One region of the Clostridium sp. LIBA-8553 genome, then DNA from elsewhere that is predicted to be linked to it. Evidence: a T-box and tRNA genes for the amino acid it is inferred to sense, from the RefSeq annotation. Region 1 holds a T-box; the other holds one or more tRNA genes.
What was found. A T-box is a leader RNA that pairs with one kind of tRNA and senses whether it is charged. The one in region 1 lies ahead of gltX (glutamate--tRNA ligase), so its partner is inferred to be a tRNA-Glu.
Positions count from the first base shown of each region.

Region 2: it encodes a tRNA-Glu, which carries the amino acid that the T-box ahead of gltX (glutamate--tRNA ligase) is inferred to sense. The anticodon was not compared.

Region 1 covers NZ_CM173489.1:1,532,681-1,540,611, forward strand. Annotated here, with positions in the region: gene AC2JAQ_RS06780 (M42 family metallopeptidase) at 46-1,086, shown strand; gene AC2JAQ_RS06785 (hypothetical protein) at 1,318-2,028, shown strand; gene AC2JAQ_RS06790 (hypothetical protein) at 2,045-3,760, shown strand; T-box leader at 4,044-4,268, shown strand; gene gltX (glutamate--tRNA ligase) at 4,323-5,981, shown strand; gene AC2JAQ_RS06800 (hypothetical protein) at 6,199-6,765, shown strand; gene AC2JAQ_RS06805 (zinc-ribbon domain-containing protein) at 6,923-7,078, shown strand; gene AC2JAQ_RS06810 (DUF488 domain-containing protein) at 7,205-7,819, shown strand; gene aspD (aspartate 4-decarboxylase) at 7,887-7,931, opposite strand, start outside.
Region 2 covers NZ_CM173489.1:3,452,536-3,460,466, reverse strand. Annotated here, with positions in the region: gene AC2JAQ_RS15780 (DUF1858 domain-containing protein) at 42-233, shown strand; gene AC2JAQ_RS15775 (NADH peroxidase) at 601-1,146, shown strand; gene AC2JAQ_RS15770 (acyl-[acyl-carrier-protein] thioesterase) at 1,277-2,017, shown strand; gene AC2JAQ_RS15765 (acyl-ACP thioesterase domain-containing protein) at 2,041-2,799, shown strand; gene AC2JAQ_RS15760 (BaiN/RdsA family NAD(P)/FAD-dependent oxidoreductase) at 2,952-4,196, opposite strand; gene AC2JAQ_RS15755 (hypothetical protein) at 4,405-4,986, shown strand; tRNA gene AC2JAQ_RS15750 (tRNA-Glu) at 5,172-5,246, shown strand; tRNA gene AC2JAQ_RS15745 (tRNA-Val) at 5,251-5,326, shown strand; tRNA gene AC2JAQ_RS15740 (tRNA-Asp) at 5,340-5,416, shown strand; tRNA gene AC2JAQ_RS15735 (tRNA-Glu) at 5,424-5,498, shown strand; tRNA gene AC2JAQ_RS15730 (tRNA-Val) at 5,505-5,580, shown strand; tRNA gene AC2JAQ_RS15725 (tRNA-Asp) at 5,595-5,671, shown strand; tRNA gene AC2JAQ_RS15720 (tRNA-Glu) at 5,677-5,751, shown strand; tRNA gene AC2JAQ_RS15715 (tRNA-Val) at 5,758-5,833, shown strand; tRNA gene AC2JAQ_RS15710 (tRNA-Asp) at 5,846-5,922, shown strand; tRNA gene AC2JAQ_RS15705 (tRNA-Thr) at 5,926-6,001, shown strand; gene AC2JAQ_RS15700 (ATP-binding protein) at 6,094-7,089, opposite strand; gene AC2JAQ_RS15695 (DnaD domain protein) at 7,086-7,931, opposite strand, start outside.

The DNA of each region.
Region 1 (7,931 bases):
TGGAATGTGGTATAATAATCCATATAATTAGAGGGGGCGAAATAAATGATAAGTATAAATAAAAGTTTTATTTTAGATGTGGCAGAGAAGATTTTAAGCTTTAATAGTCCAAGTGGATTTTGCTTTGAGATTATGGGGAAAATAGAAAAAATAATTAAAGAATTAGGTTATGAACTAGAGTTAACTAACAAAGGATGCGGAATAGTAACTATTCCAGGAGAAAGTGATGAAAAAGTCATAGGATTAGCTGCTCATGTAGATACATTAGGGGCTATGGTTAGATCAATAACACCTAATGGAACTTTAAAATTTGAATTAGTAGGAGGCCCTATAGTACCTACTTTAGATTCAGAATATTGTGTAATAAGAACAAGAGAGGGAAAAGAATATACTGGTACTTTTTTAAGTACAAGTCCTTCAATACATGTTTATGATGATGCATCAAGTAAAACTAGAGATGCAAAAAATATGGAAGTTAGGATTGATGAAAGAGTTTTTAATAAAGAAGATGTAAAAGCTTTAGGAATAGAGACAGGAGACTTTATATTTATAGATCCCAAAACAATAATAACACCAAGTGGTTTTATAAAATCTAGATTTATAGATGATAAAGGAAGTGTATCAGTCTTAATTGGTTTATTAGAAATGTTAAAAAGGGAAAATATTAAACCTAAATATAAAACTAAAATATTTATATCAGTATATGAAGAGGTTGGACATGGAGCATCATATTTACCAGAGGATATTACTGAAATGATAGCTGTTGATATGGGGTGCATTGGTGATGATTTAAGTTGCACCGAGTATGATGTCTCTATTTGTGCAAAGGATTCAGGAGGTCCTTATGATTATAAAATGACATCAGAGCTTATAAGACTTGCTAAGGAAAATAATTTAAGTTATGCAGTAGATGTATATCCGAGATATGGGTCAGATGTTGGAGCTGCTTTAAAAGGTGGAAATAACATAAGAGGAGCTTTAATTGGACCAGGAGTACATGCATCTCATGGAATGGAAAGAACACATTATGATGCTTTAGAAAATACTATAAAGCTTATATATCTTTATTTAATAGAAGCTAATTAATATCAAGTATTGAACTTTATCTAAAAAGCCAATATTAAGTTTATAAGTCTTAGAGATTTTTAATAAAGTCTCTAAGATTTAATCATATATATACAATATAATTAAGAGTTTTTTTACTTGAATTATAATTAACATAATATTAGAATTAATAAAATCCCTATTGAAATGGTTATAAATTAATGGGTTTGTAAATAATATACTTAAGATAAAGTTGATTGGAGTTGTTTACAAGTGAAAAGAATTTTAATTGGAACTATTTTAGTTTTTTTCTTATTTTTAGATGGGGTTTTGACTTACGGAAGTACTTTGTTAGAGAGTAAAAAGGCTGTTAATTTAAATAAAAATATTGATCCTTTAGTTGTTAAAAATGGCCATAAAGACAATATGATGGAGCAAAAAGAGAAAGAAAATATAAATATAGAAGATGGTACCAAAATATCTTTAACAAAGGAAGAGGAAAAAAATATAAAAGAGTATGCATTAAAGTATGAAGATAAGATGACTTTTTTGGATTTAGGAGCTAATATAGATGGCTTTAAAGAAATAGGTAAGGAAAGATATTACCAAATAACACTTTATTCTAAAAGTGCAAAAAGTGATGATTTAACAGGAGTAGTGGATAGAATTCTTATAAGTAAAAAAGGCAATGTTTTAAAAGGTGAAAATGGAGAACACTTAACTGGAATTGAAGGACTTATAACCAAACTAAATATAAGCAATAATGAGCGCATAGAGTTAGAAAATATTGCGAAAAAATATGAGGTCTCATTAAATAATAGTGATTTAGAAGTCAATATATGGGGTGAGAAAGAAATCAACAACCAAATATATTATGGAGTTAATCTATATTCAAAGAGCTTGAAAAAAGAAGAAATTTATGAACCTTTAGAAAAGCTATATATAAGTAAATCAGGAGAAGTTATTAGAAATACGGATAGTTAGATGTGGGAGGATATAAATGGGATATGGAGATATTAAATTTTCAGTAAGAAAAATTTCAAATAAAAAGGATTTTTTAAATATAAGGTTGGAAGTTAAAGGGGTTTCCTTAGGAAAAGAAATTCAATTTTATAAGGGAAAGTCCAAAATTAAAAATATAAGGTGTAAAGAAAAATTTTATTATGATTCAAACTTTATATATATAAATAGCTACCATAGTAATTTGGTTTTAGAATATGATGTTCTTATTGGTGGCTTAGGTAAGCATGGAAGTGGAGGAGAGTTAAGTGATGATTTAATAACCTTCATGGGAGAACAGATATTATTATTACCAGTTGAAATGCTTGCCATGAATGATAATAGTAAATTTGATAGCACCATAGAAATAGATTTTTCAAAATTTGCAGAAGTTTTAAATCCTGAAAGTTTCAAGGAGAAACAACTTGAAAATAACAATCTTTTGGAACTTAATAAAGTAAATGAGGTTAAGAGTATAATTCCTTTTAAAAAAGAAGATTTTAAGTCAAAGTGCACCAATATTATTTGGAGTGATATATATGAAATAATGAAATCATCTTATACTTTTGGTTATTTTGAAAAAATAGATTTTAAAGAGAGTTATGGAAATATAACAATATATAACCACATAGAAAACAATCTTCTTAGTGAAGATGAAAAAAGAAAAAAGAGGCTTATAGGGAATATAAAAGGAATTTGTGATTATTACTTTAATTTATTTAAAATAAATTCTTTTAATAAAAAAGATATAAATATAGTTTTATTAAGAAAAAGTAAAAAAGAAAATCCTTATATATTGGGTGGAAGTGGAAAAAATGTTATAAGTGCAACTTTTGATATGGATAATAAGAGAGATTGGCAACTTTTATCTCATAGATTGTTTCATGCTTTCATGGATGATGTTTTAAAATCAAGGGATTATCACCTTCCACCGAACCTTTGGTTAACAGAAGGATTAGCAACCTACTATGAAAATCTGGCTTTAGAATCTTTAGATGAAGATTTAAAAGAGAGCTTAGGAATAAGCTTCAAAAATGAAATGGCTATTTTATATACTAGATATTTATATATGACATTAAAAGAGCCAAGTAGGTTTAGCGTTATTCCTATGGAGGAGGCAAGCATAAGAAGTCATGGTAAAATAGAGTTTCTTCATTATACTAAAGCTCCACTATTGATTTTTTGTATAGAAGAATTAAAAAATGAGGAAGAGAAAAATAATAAAATTATAAATTACTTAGTAGAGAATAAAAAAGAAAAATTCTCTATGCAAAATCTTTTTTATGAATTATTAGGTGATAAATGTAATGCTTTTGCAGCTAATTATTTATTTGGCAATAGTTTAATTCATTTATGGAATCTTAAAAATTACTTAGATGATAAAAAGGTAGTTGATTATTTAGAGGAATACGAGTATATTTTGTGGACATGGTTTTTAGGAGAAGATGAAAATTATATTAAAGATGAAGTGAAATCATATAAAAAAGAATTCAAAGACTTTTTAAATAATGAAGAGGTCAATATTTATAATCCACATATAACAAAAGAAATAGAAGCGTATTCAAATACTTTAAGTTTTTTATTAAAAATATGGATTTTAAGAGCAAAACTTTGTAATATTTCTTGTGAAGACGTAAATATTAGGTACAAGCTTTTAGAGGATAAAAGGAATCTTATGATTTGGAATGATTTTATGAGAAAAAATATACATAAATAAAGCATTAAGTACAAATATTAATAATATATTTTGTATTATTTTTATAATAAATAAGGTTATTTAATGATTAAGATGTTTAAATATAAAGATATTAAGAAAAAAAGTTAAATATCAATAAAATTTTAAGTAATATTTTACTATAAGTGAAATTAAAATAATCTATTTACTAATTTGTATGTGCTATAATCATATTAGAGATTGTTAAAGTTAAAAATAATAATATTTTTTATTTACAACTTTAAAGAATCTGATATAATAGAATTTGTTATTTAAAACCAAATATTTTATTGTTATGATGAAGAAGAGTATATAAGTAGTTATTTCAAAGCGATTTAGGGGTGGTGTGAGCCTGAAAAATAATCTTATAGAAAGAAGCTTCGGAGCATAGACTGAAAATCTTAATTTTAAGGAGTAGGTCTAGGGGTAATTCCCTTAATTAATTATGAGTGAGTTAGCTTAGCTAACTAATTTAGGTGGTAACGCGGAAGTTAAGTCTTTCGTCCTAATTTTTAGGACGAAGGGCTTTTTTTATTACATAAGTTTAGAAAGGAAAGTGAAAAGAATGAGTTATGAAAAATTAGCCAATTTAATATTCCCAGATATAGATAAAACACCGGAATATTATTTTGAAAAATATCCAAAGAGAGAATTAAAAGAAGGTGCTAAAGTATTAAGATATGCACCAAGTCCAACTGGATTCCAACATATAGGAGGGGTTTTTGCTTCATTAATAAATGAAAGATTAGCTCATCAAAGTGGTGGAATATTCTACTTAAGAATAGAAGATACTGACCAAAAGAGAGAAGTTGAAGGTGCTATAGATGATACTATAAAAACTATGCACAACTTTGGAATGGATTTTGATGAAGGAATAACTGGTGAAAATTCAGAAAAGGGAGCTTATGCACCATATAAACAAAGTCAAAGAGCTGATATATACAGAGCTTTTGTTAAGGATCTTTTAAGAAAAGGATTAGCTTATCCATGCTTTATGACTTCTGAAGAATTAGAAGCTTTAAGAGAAAAACAAATTGCAGAAAAATTAACTCCAGGATGTTATGGAGAGTTTGCTAAATATAGAGATTTATCACCAGAAGAGGCTATAAAGAGAATTGAAGCTGGTGAAAGTTATGTTATAAGAATGAAGTCACCTGGAAATCCTGAAAAGAGAGTTGTTGCTCATGACATGATAAAGGGAGAGGTTTCATTCCCAGAAAATCTTCAAGATGTAGTAATAATAAAAGGTGATGGCCTTCCAACTTATCACTTTGCTCATGCAATAGATGATACATTAATGAGAACTACTCATGTTATAAGAGGAGAAGAATGGTTATCATCACTTCCAATACATCTTCAAATGTTTGAAGTTTTAGGAGTAGAAGCACCTAAGTATGCTCATATTCCAACAATAATGAAAATGGATGGAAGTTCAAAAAGAAAATTATCAAAGAGAAAAGATCCGGAAAGTGCAGTGAGTTATTACAGTGAAAAAGGATATCCAGCTCAATCAGTTATTGAATATCTTTTAAATATAATAAACTCAGCATTTGAGGAGTGGAGAGCTGAAAATCCAGATGCAGATTATCATGATTACAAAGTTGAACTAGATAAAATGAGTAAGAGTGGAGCTTTATTTGATTTAGTTAAATTAAATGATGTAAGTAAAGATGTTATCTGTAAAATGAAACCAGAAGTTGTTTATGATTTATATACAAACTGGGCTAAAGAATATGATAAAGAAATGTATGATTTAGTTACTTCAAAAGAAGCTATGATGAAAGAAGTATTCAATATAGATAAAGAAGGTCCAAAGCCAAGAAAAGACTTTGCTAAATGGGATGAAGTTAGAGAAAAAATATTCTATTTCTTTGATGAGTTATTTGATAAGGAAACAGCTAATGATGTTGAATTACCAAAGACTTTAGAATTAGAAGAAGCTAAGAGAATAATAGAAGCTTATGCAAAAGCATATAACTTCAATACAGATAAGGATACTTGGTTCTCAGATTTAAAAGAAGTTGCTGTAGAATTAGGATATGCTACTGATAGAAAGAAATATAAAAAGAACCCAGAAGAATATAAAGGAATGGTTTCAGATGTTGCAGGAGCTGTAAGAGCAGCTTTAACACATAGAGCTAATACACCAGACCTTTATACAATAATGCAAATTATGGGTGAGGAAGCAGTGAGAGAAAGATTCCAAAAATTCTTAGCTATATAATTTGGCTTTAGAGATTGTGTAAGTTTTATATAAATTTTTAAAAACAATTTAGTTTTTAGGTTGTATAAGCTTATACAATCTTTTTTTTATAACAGAATAATGAGATTTTTCACAAAATGTAAAAAACACATTGTTAAATGATATATTAAGTTGATATAATCTTATTATGCAGATTTCAATACTACATTAAGTGGAAAGAAGAGAGGTGCAAGTAAGTTTGGGACAAAAGAAAAAGAATCAAAAAAATCAAAACAAACCTACAAAAAAAGAAATCGAAGCTAAAGAAAAGGAGTTAAAGAAAAAGTATTTTCCTCTAAATTTAGCAAAGTATGTATTATTCATAATACCTATAGTATATATAATTTACTTATATACATTAACTATGGCTAAAGGAGAAAAATTTTATCAACCAGTTTTAGATGATACTAGAACAACAGTAATGTTTGTTATAGCAATGTTAGCTTTCTTTAGTGGAGCAATATGTAAATATGCTATAAAAGATTTAAAAGAAGGTAAGAATATAACATCTAACAAAGTGGCACTTAATATAATAGCTATAGCTCAAATTGTTACAGGTAATATAATAACTAGTGGTCTTATATGGGGTGGGCTTTATAGAATAAGAAAAGATAAGGGCGTTAAATTTGGATCAAAAGAGTTTTTAGCTGAACTTAAAAGTGGTATTGTGAATATAATAGGGGCAATAATTATTTTATTATTAGTTATATTATGCATATATTTCTTAAGTAGAGTATATACTTTAAATGCTTTATTACCTCAATAAAGAAAAAAGTGAAGAAAAAAACTTGCAATGTGAATTTAATAGTGTTATAATAGATTTATAACAGAAAAAGCTTTAAAAGATGAATAAAATTTTCCTTAAACTTAAAGAAAATTTTTATTAATCCATTTAAATCTTTAAATTTAAGGAGGATGTCAAAATGGCAGATAAAACATTAAAATGCAAAGACTGTGGAGCAGATTTCATATTCACTGAGGGAGAGCAAGCTTTCTACAAAGAAAAAGGATTTGAAAATGATCCAGTAAGATGCTTAGATTGTAGAAGAGCAAGAAAAGCACAAAGAAACAATAGATAATAATTTGTTTATTATAAGGTTGTAAGACTAGTCTTACAACCTTTTTTATTATTATATTAATAAGCCTTAAATGGAGCCGTAATAAATATAATAATTTATTTTGAGCTAAGGATAAGGAGGTTTAGCATGGAAATATATACTATAGGACATTCAAACTATGATGTAAGTAGACTTGTTCATATGTTAAATAAATATAATATAAATTGTGTTGTAGATATAAGGGGGATTCCATATTCCAAATATAATGTTCAATATAATAAAGAAACTATTCAGAAAACTTTAACCGATTTAGGGTTTACTTATATTTATATGGCAAAGGAATTTGCAGCAAAAAGAGAAAGTAAAATTTCCTATAATAAAGAAGGATATGCAGATTTTCATAAAGTTATTAATGAGGAATTATTTAAAAATGGAATAGAAAGGCTTAAAGTTGGAATAGGTAAAGGATATAGAATAGCTTTATTAGGAGCAATGCAAGAGCCTATAAGATGTCATAGAAGTATATTAGTTGGAAGAGAGTTGGAAAAGCAAGGATTTAAAGTCAATCATATATTACATGATTATTCAATATGTGATCAAAGAGAAATAGAGAATATGCTTTTAGATAAATATTTTAGAGATAGAGCTCAACTAACAATAGATTCTTTAATGGGAAGTGAGAAAAGTACAGAAGAGATGATAGAAGAGGGTTATAGGTTAGCCAATAAGGAAATAGGATATAGAATGGAAAAAATAAAATAAAAATAGCAGTTATGACAAACTAACTGCTATTTTTATTTTGGCTCTGTTTTAGGTAAATGTTGCTTTTTTATTTATTAATTGAATTTTTCCATTGTGTTACAAAGTCTTCAAG
Region 2 (7,931 bases), 1.7 Mb from region 1:
AATTTTTAATTTAAGTTTAGTTAAGAGAGGTGTAGTTAATTATGATAACTAAAGATATGACTATCGGAGAAATAATAAGAAAAATGCCAACAGCTGCAGAGGTATTAATGAGCTTCGGTATGGGATGTGTTGGATGTCCATCAGCTCAAGCTGAAACATTAGAAGAGGCTGCTATGGTTCACGGATTAAATTTAGATGATTTAATGGAAGCTATAAATAACATAGAATATTAATTTTAAATTATGTTTAAAATAAGAAGCACTTTTAGAAAGTGCTTCTTATTTTTTTATAAGGCTTTATTTTAGTATATTGTTGATTTTAATTCGCTCTTAAGAGCTATCATAATTTTGCAAAGTATCTTCATTAAGAGAATCTTATAGTTTTATTTAAAAATTAAAATTAATTTAAAACATAATTTTGATAAAAATTTTAAAAAATTAAAAAATAACTATTGCTAATTAATAATAATTATTATATAATAATAACATAAGGTTGGTGAAGATAAAACATCAACAAGAAATGACTTGATAATAAAGACTTTTAAATTATGATTATAAATTGAAGTTAAATAAATGTTTGTTTTGTAGGAGGAATAATATTATGAAAAAATTTGTTTGTACAGTATGTGGATATGTTTATGAGGGAGAAAAAGCTCCAGAAAAATGCCCAGTATGTGGAGTAGGAGCTGACAAGTTCATAGAACAAGGAGAAGATTTAGCTTTCGCTGATGAACACAGAATCGGAGTTGCTAAAGGGGTAGATGAAAGAATAATCGAAGGATTACAAGCTAACTTTATGGGAGAGTGTACAGAAGTAGGAATGTACCTAGCAATGTCAAGACAAGCTGACAGAGAAGGATTCCCAGAGGTTGCAGAAGCTTACAAGAGAATAGCTTTCGAAGAAGCAGAGCACGCTGCTAAATTCGCAGAAATGTTAGGAGAAGTTGTAGAAGCTGATACAAAAGCTAACTTACAAGCAAGAGTAAATGCAGAGCACGGAGCTTGCCAAGGTAAAAAAGACTTAGCTACTTTAGCTAAACAATTAAACTTAGATGCAATCCATGACACAGTTCACGAAATGTGTAAAGATGAAGCTAGACATGGAAAAGCTTTCGCTGGATTATTAAATAGATACTTCCAAAAATAAAAATCCATAATAATTTGTTTGTATGATATATTTATAAAAGAAACACCACTAAATTAGTTGATTTAGTGGTGTTTTGTTGTTTGAAAGCTATTTTTTGATTTGATATACTTCCAAATAAGGAGTGATATAAATGGGGAAGACATATGAAAAAATATATGAAATTACTTATGGGGAAACTGATGGAAGAGGAGATTGTAGAATAACTTCAATGATGAGTTTTTTTTCTGATTGTTGTTTGAGCCAAGAAGAAGAAAACTCAATGAATTATACGAGCAGTGATAGTGATACTACATGGGTATTTTTTGATTATGACATAATCATGAATAGATACCCGAAATATAGGGAAAAAGTTAAAGTTATAACTTATGTTGAAGCTATAAGAAAATTTTATTCTAATAGAATATTTGAGGCTTATGATATGGAAGGTAATTTAGTGTCTAGAGCTAGTGTACTAGCCTTTCTAATAAATAAGAAAACTAGAAGGCCTGCAAGAATAAGTGATGCAGAATATGAAGTTCATGGAGTAAGTAAAGAGTCTTCAAAATTATTAAGAAAAAAACTAGATTTCGAGAAATTTGAAGAAGAAGATTTTTCTTTAGATTTTCATATAAGATATTTAGATATAGATTTAAATAAGCATGTTAGTAATATTAAGTACATAGAATGGGTTTTAGAGACAGTCCCAGCAGATATTGCTTTAAAGTATAAAATGAAAAGAATAAAAATAAAATTTGAAAAAGAAATTACATATGGTCATAATGTAAATATAAAATCAAAAATAATTAGAGGAAAAGATGAAATAAAAGTTCTTCATAAAGTACAAAATGAAGAAGGAGAGAACATTACTTTAGCAGAAACTTATTGGTATTAAAAAATATTTAGGAGAATGAAATTATGAGTGAAAATAAACTTGCAAAAAAATATGACGTATTATATTACGACTCAGATGTTAATAAAAATATAAAGATGGTACCACTTATGAAAATTTTTGGTGATGTATCAGCAATTCATGAGGAAGAGTTAGCCTATGAGGGTATCAAATACTTAAAAGAGCATGGATTAAGTTGGATTATTTATAGTTATTCAATTGACATAAAAAAACCAATACCATATAAAAGTTCTATTAATGTAGAAACTTATTTAGAAGGAATAAAGAAATTCTATGCTAGTAGGGTTTATAAGGTTTATGATGAAAAAAATGAAATTATTGCAGAAGGAAAAATTATATTCTTATTAATAGATTTAGAAAAGCGTAGAGCAGTGAGAATTCCTAAGGAATACTGTGAGTTAATAAACATGGTTAACACTGGAGAGGTGGAATTAAAATCAACTAAGGTTGAAAAGTTGGAAAGGGAAGATTTAGAAGCAAACCTTTCAGTTAGAAGAAGTGACATAGATTTTAATAAGCACGTTAATAATACTAAATATTTAGAATGGACTATGGAAGCTACTCCAGAGTGTATTTTAGATGAATATAGCCTTATATCAGCTAAAATCAAGTATGAAAAAGAAGTTAGACTTGGTGATGATGTAAGTATTATTTGTCAATGGGACGAGATTGAAGAGGGATATAAGTGTCTTTATAAGATAATTAATCATAGATTAGGAGAAGTAGCGGCTCTAATAGAAACTGTTTGGAAAAAAGAGTTTTAATGGATAACAAGAGCAATTTTGATTAAGTTTAGTAAAAAGCCATGTTATAAATTTTTATATAAAGAAGAGGTGTTTAATTAGAAAAGTTAAGGTTTCTAATTAAACACCTTTTTTAATAGTGTTAAATTTTAATAGTTTTCTACAAAAAAATATTAAAGTGTACAAGAAAGAGCAGCAGTGAATCCTGAGCTCCAAGCCCATTGTAAATTGAATCCACCACAATCACCATCAACGTCTAATAATTCCCCGCAGAAATAAAGATTATCTACAATTTTTGATTGAAGGGTTTCGGAATCGACTTCTTTTGTGTTTACTCCACCAGTGGTTACTTGAGCTGCTTGAAATCCGTTAGTTCCAATACACTTAAATTCCCAAGCCTTCATAAGATGTGTTAATGATTTTTTTTCCTGCCAAGTAAGTTCATAACATGGTTTATGTAAATTATCTATACCAGCTTCTTTTAAAAGTATAGGTATCATTTTTTTATTAACAACACCTATAAGTGAGTTTATAACTTCTCTACAAGCAAAAACAGCAAAATGTCCTTCTAAGAAATCTTCTAATTCTTTTAATGATTTTTCAGGCATCATATCAACTATAATCTTAACCTCATTACCTTTAAAGCAGCCTAAAGATGCTTCTCTAGAAATTTGTAATATTGGAGGGCCTGAGATTCCGTAGTCTGTAAAAAGAATCTCTCCAAAATCTTTTCTAATACTTTCTCCATTACATAAAACTTCAGCATAACCATTAAATTTTATTCCTGATAAAGCTTTTAATTTATTATGAGAAAGTTTTAACTGGACAATAGCAGGATTAGGTTCAACAATTGAGTGACCTAAGTTCTTAGCTAGAGTATATCCAGAACCATCAGAACCAGTTTTAGGAGCAGATTTTCCTCCACAAGCCATTATTAACTTTTTGCATTTAATCACAGGAGAATCCTCATTTCCTGTGGATAAAACAAATTTTCCTTTTGACTTATGGATAGATTTTACCTTATATGAATTATAAAGAGGTATCTCACGTTCTTCTAAAGACATTTTTAATATATCTACAACAGAAGATGCCTGCAAAGATTGAGGATAATTTTTACCTTTTTCAAGTTCTATTATTGGTAAACCTAGATTAAGAAAGAAAGCCTTTGTATCCTCAACAGAAAATTTGTTTAATGTTTTAATAAAAAATCCATCATTACTACTATGAAAGTTTGAAAATGGAAAATTTATCAGTGAATTGGTTATATTACATCTACCGTTACCTGTAGTAAGAATTTTTTTCCCTATTCTATCTGTTCCTTCAACTATAGCAACATCTAAACCAAAATCCTTTGCTGTAATTGCAGCTGTTAAACCAGAAGCTCCACCGCCTAGAATAACTACGTCATGGTATATCATAAGTTTAATTTCTCCCTTCTTGTATCTTTATATCTTAATTTTCATACTAACCTAAAAATAGTCTTCTAAAAGTATCATTTATTTAATCATAACATTTCTAAGGTTGTATTGTATCATATTTGCTTATTATTAAATACTTGAAGAATAGGAAAAATCGTAAGTTATATTATTTTTTTTAGGAGTAATACTAAATAATGAGGTGAGTATTATGAAATTTAAAATTACAGATAGCAACATGGAAGAATATAATATAGAATTAAAAATTAGAAGGATGAATTATGATCAAGTGGTTGTGAATTATCCAAATAAGTCAGGAATAAAAACTTTCAAAATGAAAGATGGAGAACTTATTTCAGAAGGAGAAGTCGATGATATTATTAAAAAAAATCTTGATTTATTAAAAATAAAAATAAATAGGGGTACTTCAGCATTATTTTATAAAGGAATAATTGATTCAATTGAGGAATCATTTAAAGAGGTAAAATCTTTAGAAGTTTTAAGTGATTTTTCTAAAGGAGTAAATAAAAGAGGATTTTGGGATAAAGATATATTGATATACTTAAATGGGCGATATCCAATAAAAATTGAAGCTAGTGGAAGAAACTTTAGAGAAGATAGTTATAAGTTCAATATTAAGGTCTTAGAACAGCCAGAATTCCTTGAAATGTGTCATTTTAATATGGAAAAATTAAAAGAACAGAGAGCTTGGAGAAAAAGACAATTAGAAATTTATAAAAAAATAGTTGAAAAAATAGAAAACGAGAGTAATTTTGAGGAAAAATGCGAATAGCAAATATAATTTATTTAAATGGTTAAAAACGACTTAAAATGACTGAAAAAAGTGTTGACATAAGATTATTTTTTGGGTATTATATTCCTTGTCAGGTCGCCAAGTGCGAAAGACAAAAACAAAATAAACAAATTTAGTTTAAAGCTAAAACTGGTCAAAAATGATGTGGTTTTAAGAGTTAATGTGGCCCCTTGGTCAAGCGGTTAAGACACCACCCTTTCACGGTGGTAACAGGGGTTCGATTCCCCTAGGGGTCACCATCACGGTCGCATAGCTCAGCTGGGAGAGCACCTGCCTTACAAGCAGGGGGTCACAGGTTCGATCCCTGTTGCGACCACCATAAAACTTTTAATGGCTCAGTAGCTCAGTTGGTTAGAGTGCCGGCCTGTCACGCCGGAGGTCGAGGGTTCGAGCCCCTTCTGAGTCGCCACATTTTTGGCCCCTTGGTCAAGCGGTTAAGACACCACCCTTTCACGGTGGTAACAGGGGTTCGATTCCCCTAGGGGTCACCATATTACGGTCGCATAGCTCAGCTGGGAGAGCACCTGCCTTACAAGCAGGGGGTCACAGGTTCGATCCCTGTTGCGACCACCATAAAAGTTTTTAATGGCTCAGTAGCTCAGTTGGTTAGAGTGCCGGCCTGTCACGCCGGAGGTCGAGGGTTCGAGCCCCTTCTGAGTCGCCAGTTTTGGCCCCTTGGTCAAGCGGTTAAGACACCACCCTTTCACGGTGGTAACAGGGGTTCGATTCCCCTAGGGGTCACCATATTACGGTCGCATAGCTCAGCTGGGAGAGCACCTGCCTTACAAGCAGGGGGTCACAGGTTCGATCCCTGTTGCGACCACCAAAACTTTTTAATGGCTCAGTAGCTCAGTTGGTTAGAGTGCCGGCCTGTCACGCCGGAGGTCGAGGGTTCGAGCCCCTTCTGAGTCGCCACATGCTGGTGTGGCTCAATTGGCAGAGCAGCTGACTTGTAATCAGCAGGTTATCGGTTCAAGTCCGATCATCAGCTCCAAAGAACTTCAGTTTAACTGAAGTTCTTTTTTATTCTTTTAAAGAATATTTCGACATTTAATTTATTTATGCAAAAAAAGTATCTCTTATCTTTTAAGTAAGATAAGAGATATTTTTTCTTTTCTGAAGATTTTTCTTTATTCTTATATCATCTCCATAAGTTTTAAATAGAACAAAGTTTCCAAGTAGTCTTGAAGTTATTCTCTCTGCATAAGCCTGTTTAAGTTCAGGTAAATTTAAATTTGTTGATATAATCATTTTTTTATTTAACAATATTTTTTTATTTAGAAGAGTAAATAACTCAGTAGTTGAGAAATCAGTTATTTGCTCTGCACCTAAATCATCAATAACAAGTAAATCACAATTTATAAGCAATTCCTCTAACTCGTGATCATTATTAAATCTTATTTCTCTAAGATTTCTAATAAGCTCATCAGAAGTTCTATAAACTACAAGAAATCCATTATCTAATAATTCTTTAGCTATGCAATAAGTCAGAAATGTTTTTCCAGTACCAGGACTTCCATAGAAAAGTATATTTTCATTATGTCTATTGAATTTTGGAATGTATCCATTAATCATTTTATCTATAATGATTTGCATATTTTCTCTTGGAGAGTATTTTTCATTTCCTTTGTTTATAGAAGAAAAAACATTTATATCAAATTTTGAAAAATTATTTAATTTTAAAGCGTCTGCCATATGAGAGTTCTCATAGTATATTTCTACAAGTTTTCTTTTGTAGCAAACACATTTTTCAACACCTATATATCCTGTATCCTTACATTTTTCACATTTATAATGCATATCTAAATAATCTTTTGGATATCCATTCATAGCAAGTAATTGATCTTTTTCATCTCTAAGATTTTCAATTTCTTTTTTTAGTTTTTCAAAATTTCCCTTTTCATGCTTTCTTAAAGCAAGCATTGAAAGTTTTAGAGAAAGCTTACTTATTTCTCTTTCATATTCAAATACTTGAGGTATTTTTTCTTTTATTTCTTTTTGTCTATTAGCTAGATTTGATTTTTCTTCTTGACGAATTTTTTCGTACATATCCATCAATTGACTTTTATAACCTTTAATCATTCAGTATCCCATCCTAACAATTGTTTTTCTAAGGAATCATAGTCATAATCTCTTTGGGTAAAGTTTGCTTCTCTAGCTGGTTTCTTTTGAATTTGAGAGTTGTTTTTATTAAATGGTTTTTTGATATTTGATGGCTTTTTAACATCCTTTTTAGCAACATCATCAAGTGTTTTTATACCATCTTTAAACCATTTAGCTAAAATACCATCTATATATTTAAAATCAGCCCTATTTAGTCTTTCAAAGCATATATCACAAGCCTTAAGTATTAACTCAACAGAGAAGTTGTAAGTTAGAAGCCATTTTTCCATCATAGTTTCTTGTGGCTTCATTATCTCAGTATTTTGTATTCCTAAATACTTAAGAATTTTTCTTATTTTAACCCATTTATCTTCTGTTTTAGTTATGTAAGCTTGAGCTTCCTCTATTGATTTTATTCCAGCATTATGCCAACCAAGAGCCACTGTCTCTATGTATCTAACATCTTTTTTGCCTTTAGATACACAATACTCTATTAATATTAATATAAGCTCAGAGGAAAAATTAAGCTCTGTTTGCCAAGAAAGATAAGTAGTCATTTCCTTTGTTGATAAAGGTCTACATATAAGTTTTTCTATATCTTTCAGCATATCCTTAGTGTTATTTTCATCAAGGGCAGATAATAAATCAACAGAATTCTGACTTGATGAATGATTGCCTTCCGATAAGTCTAAAAACTCTATTTTAAAGTTATTCATTTTATCTATAGGAACTAATTTAATAACACCTTCTTCATGCCAATAATTAAGAGCATTCATTATATCTGATTCTAATAGGTTTAAATTTGTTGCTAAAATTGAAGA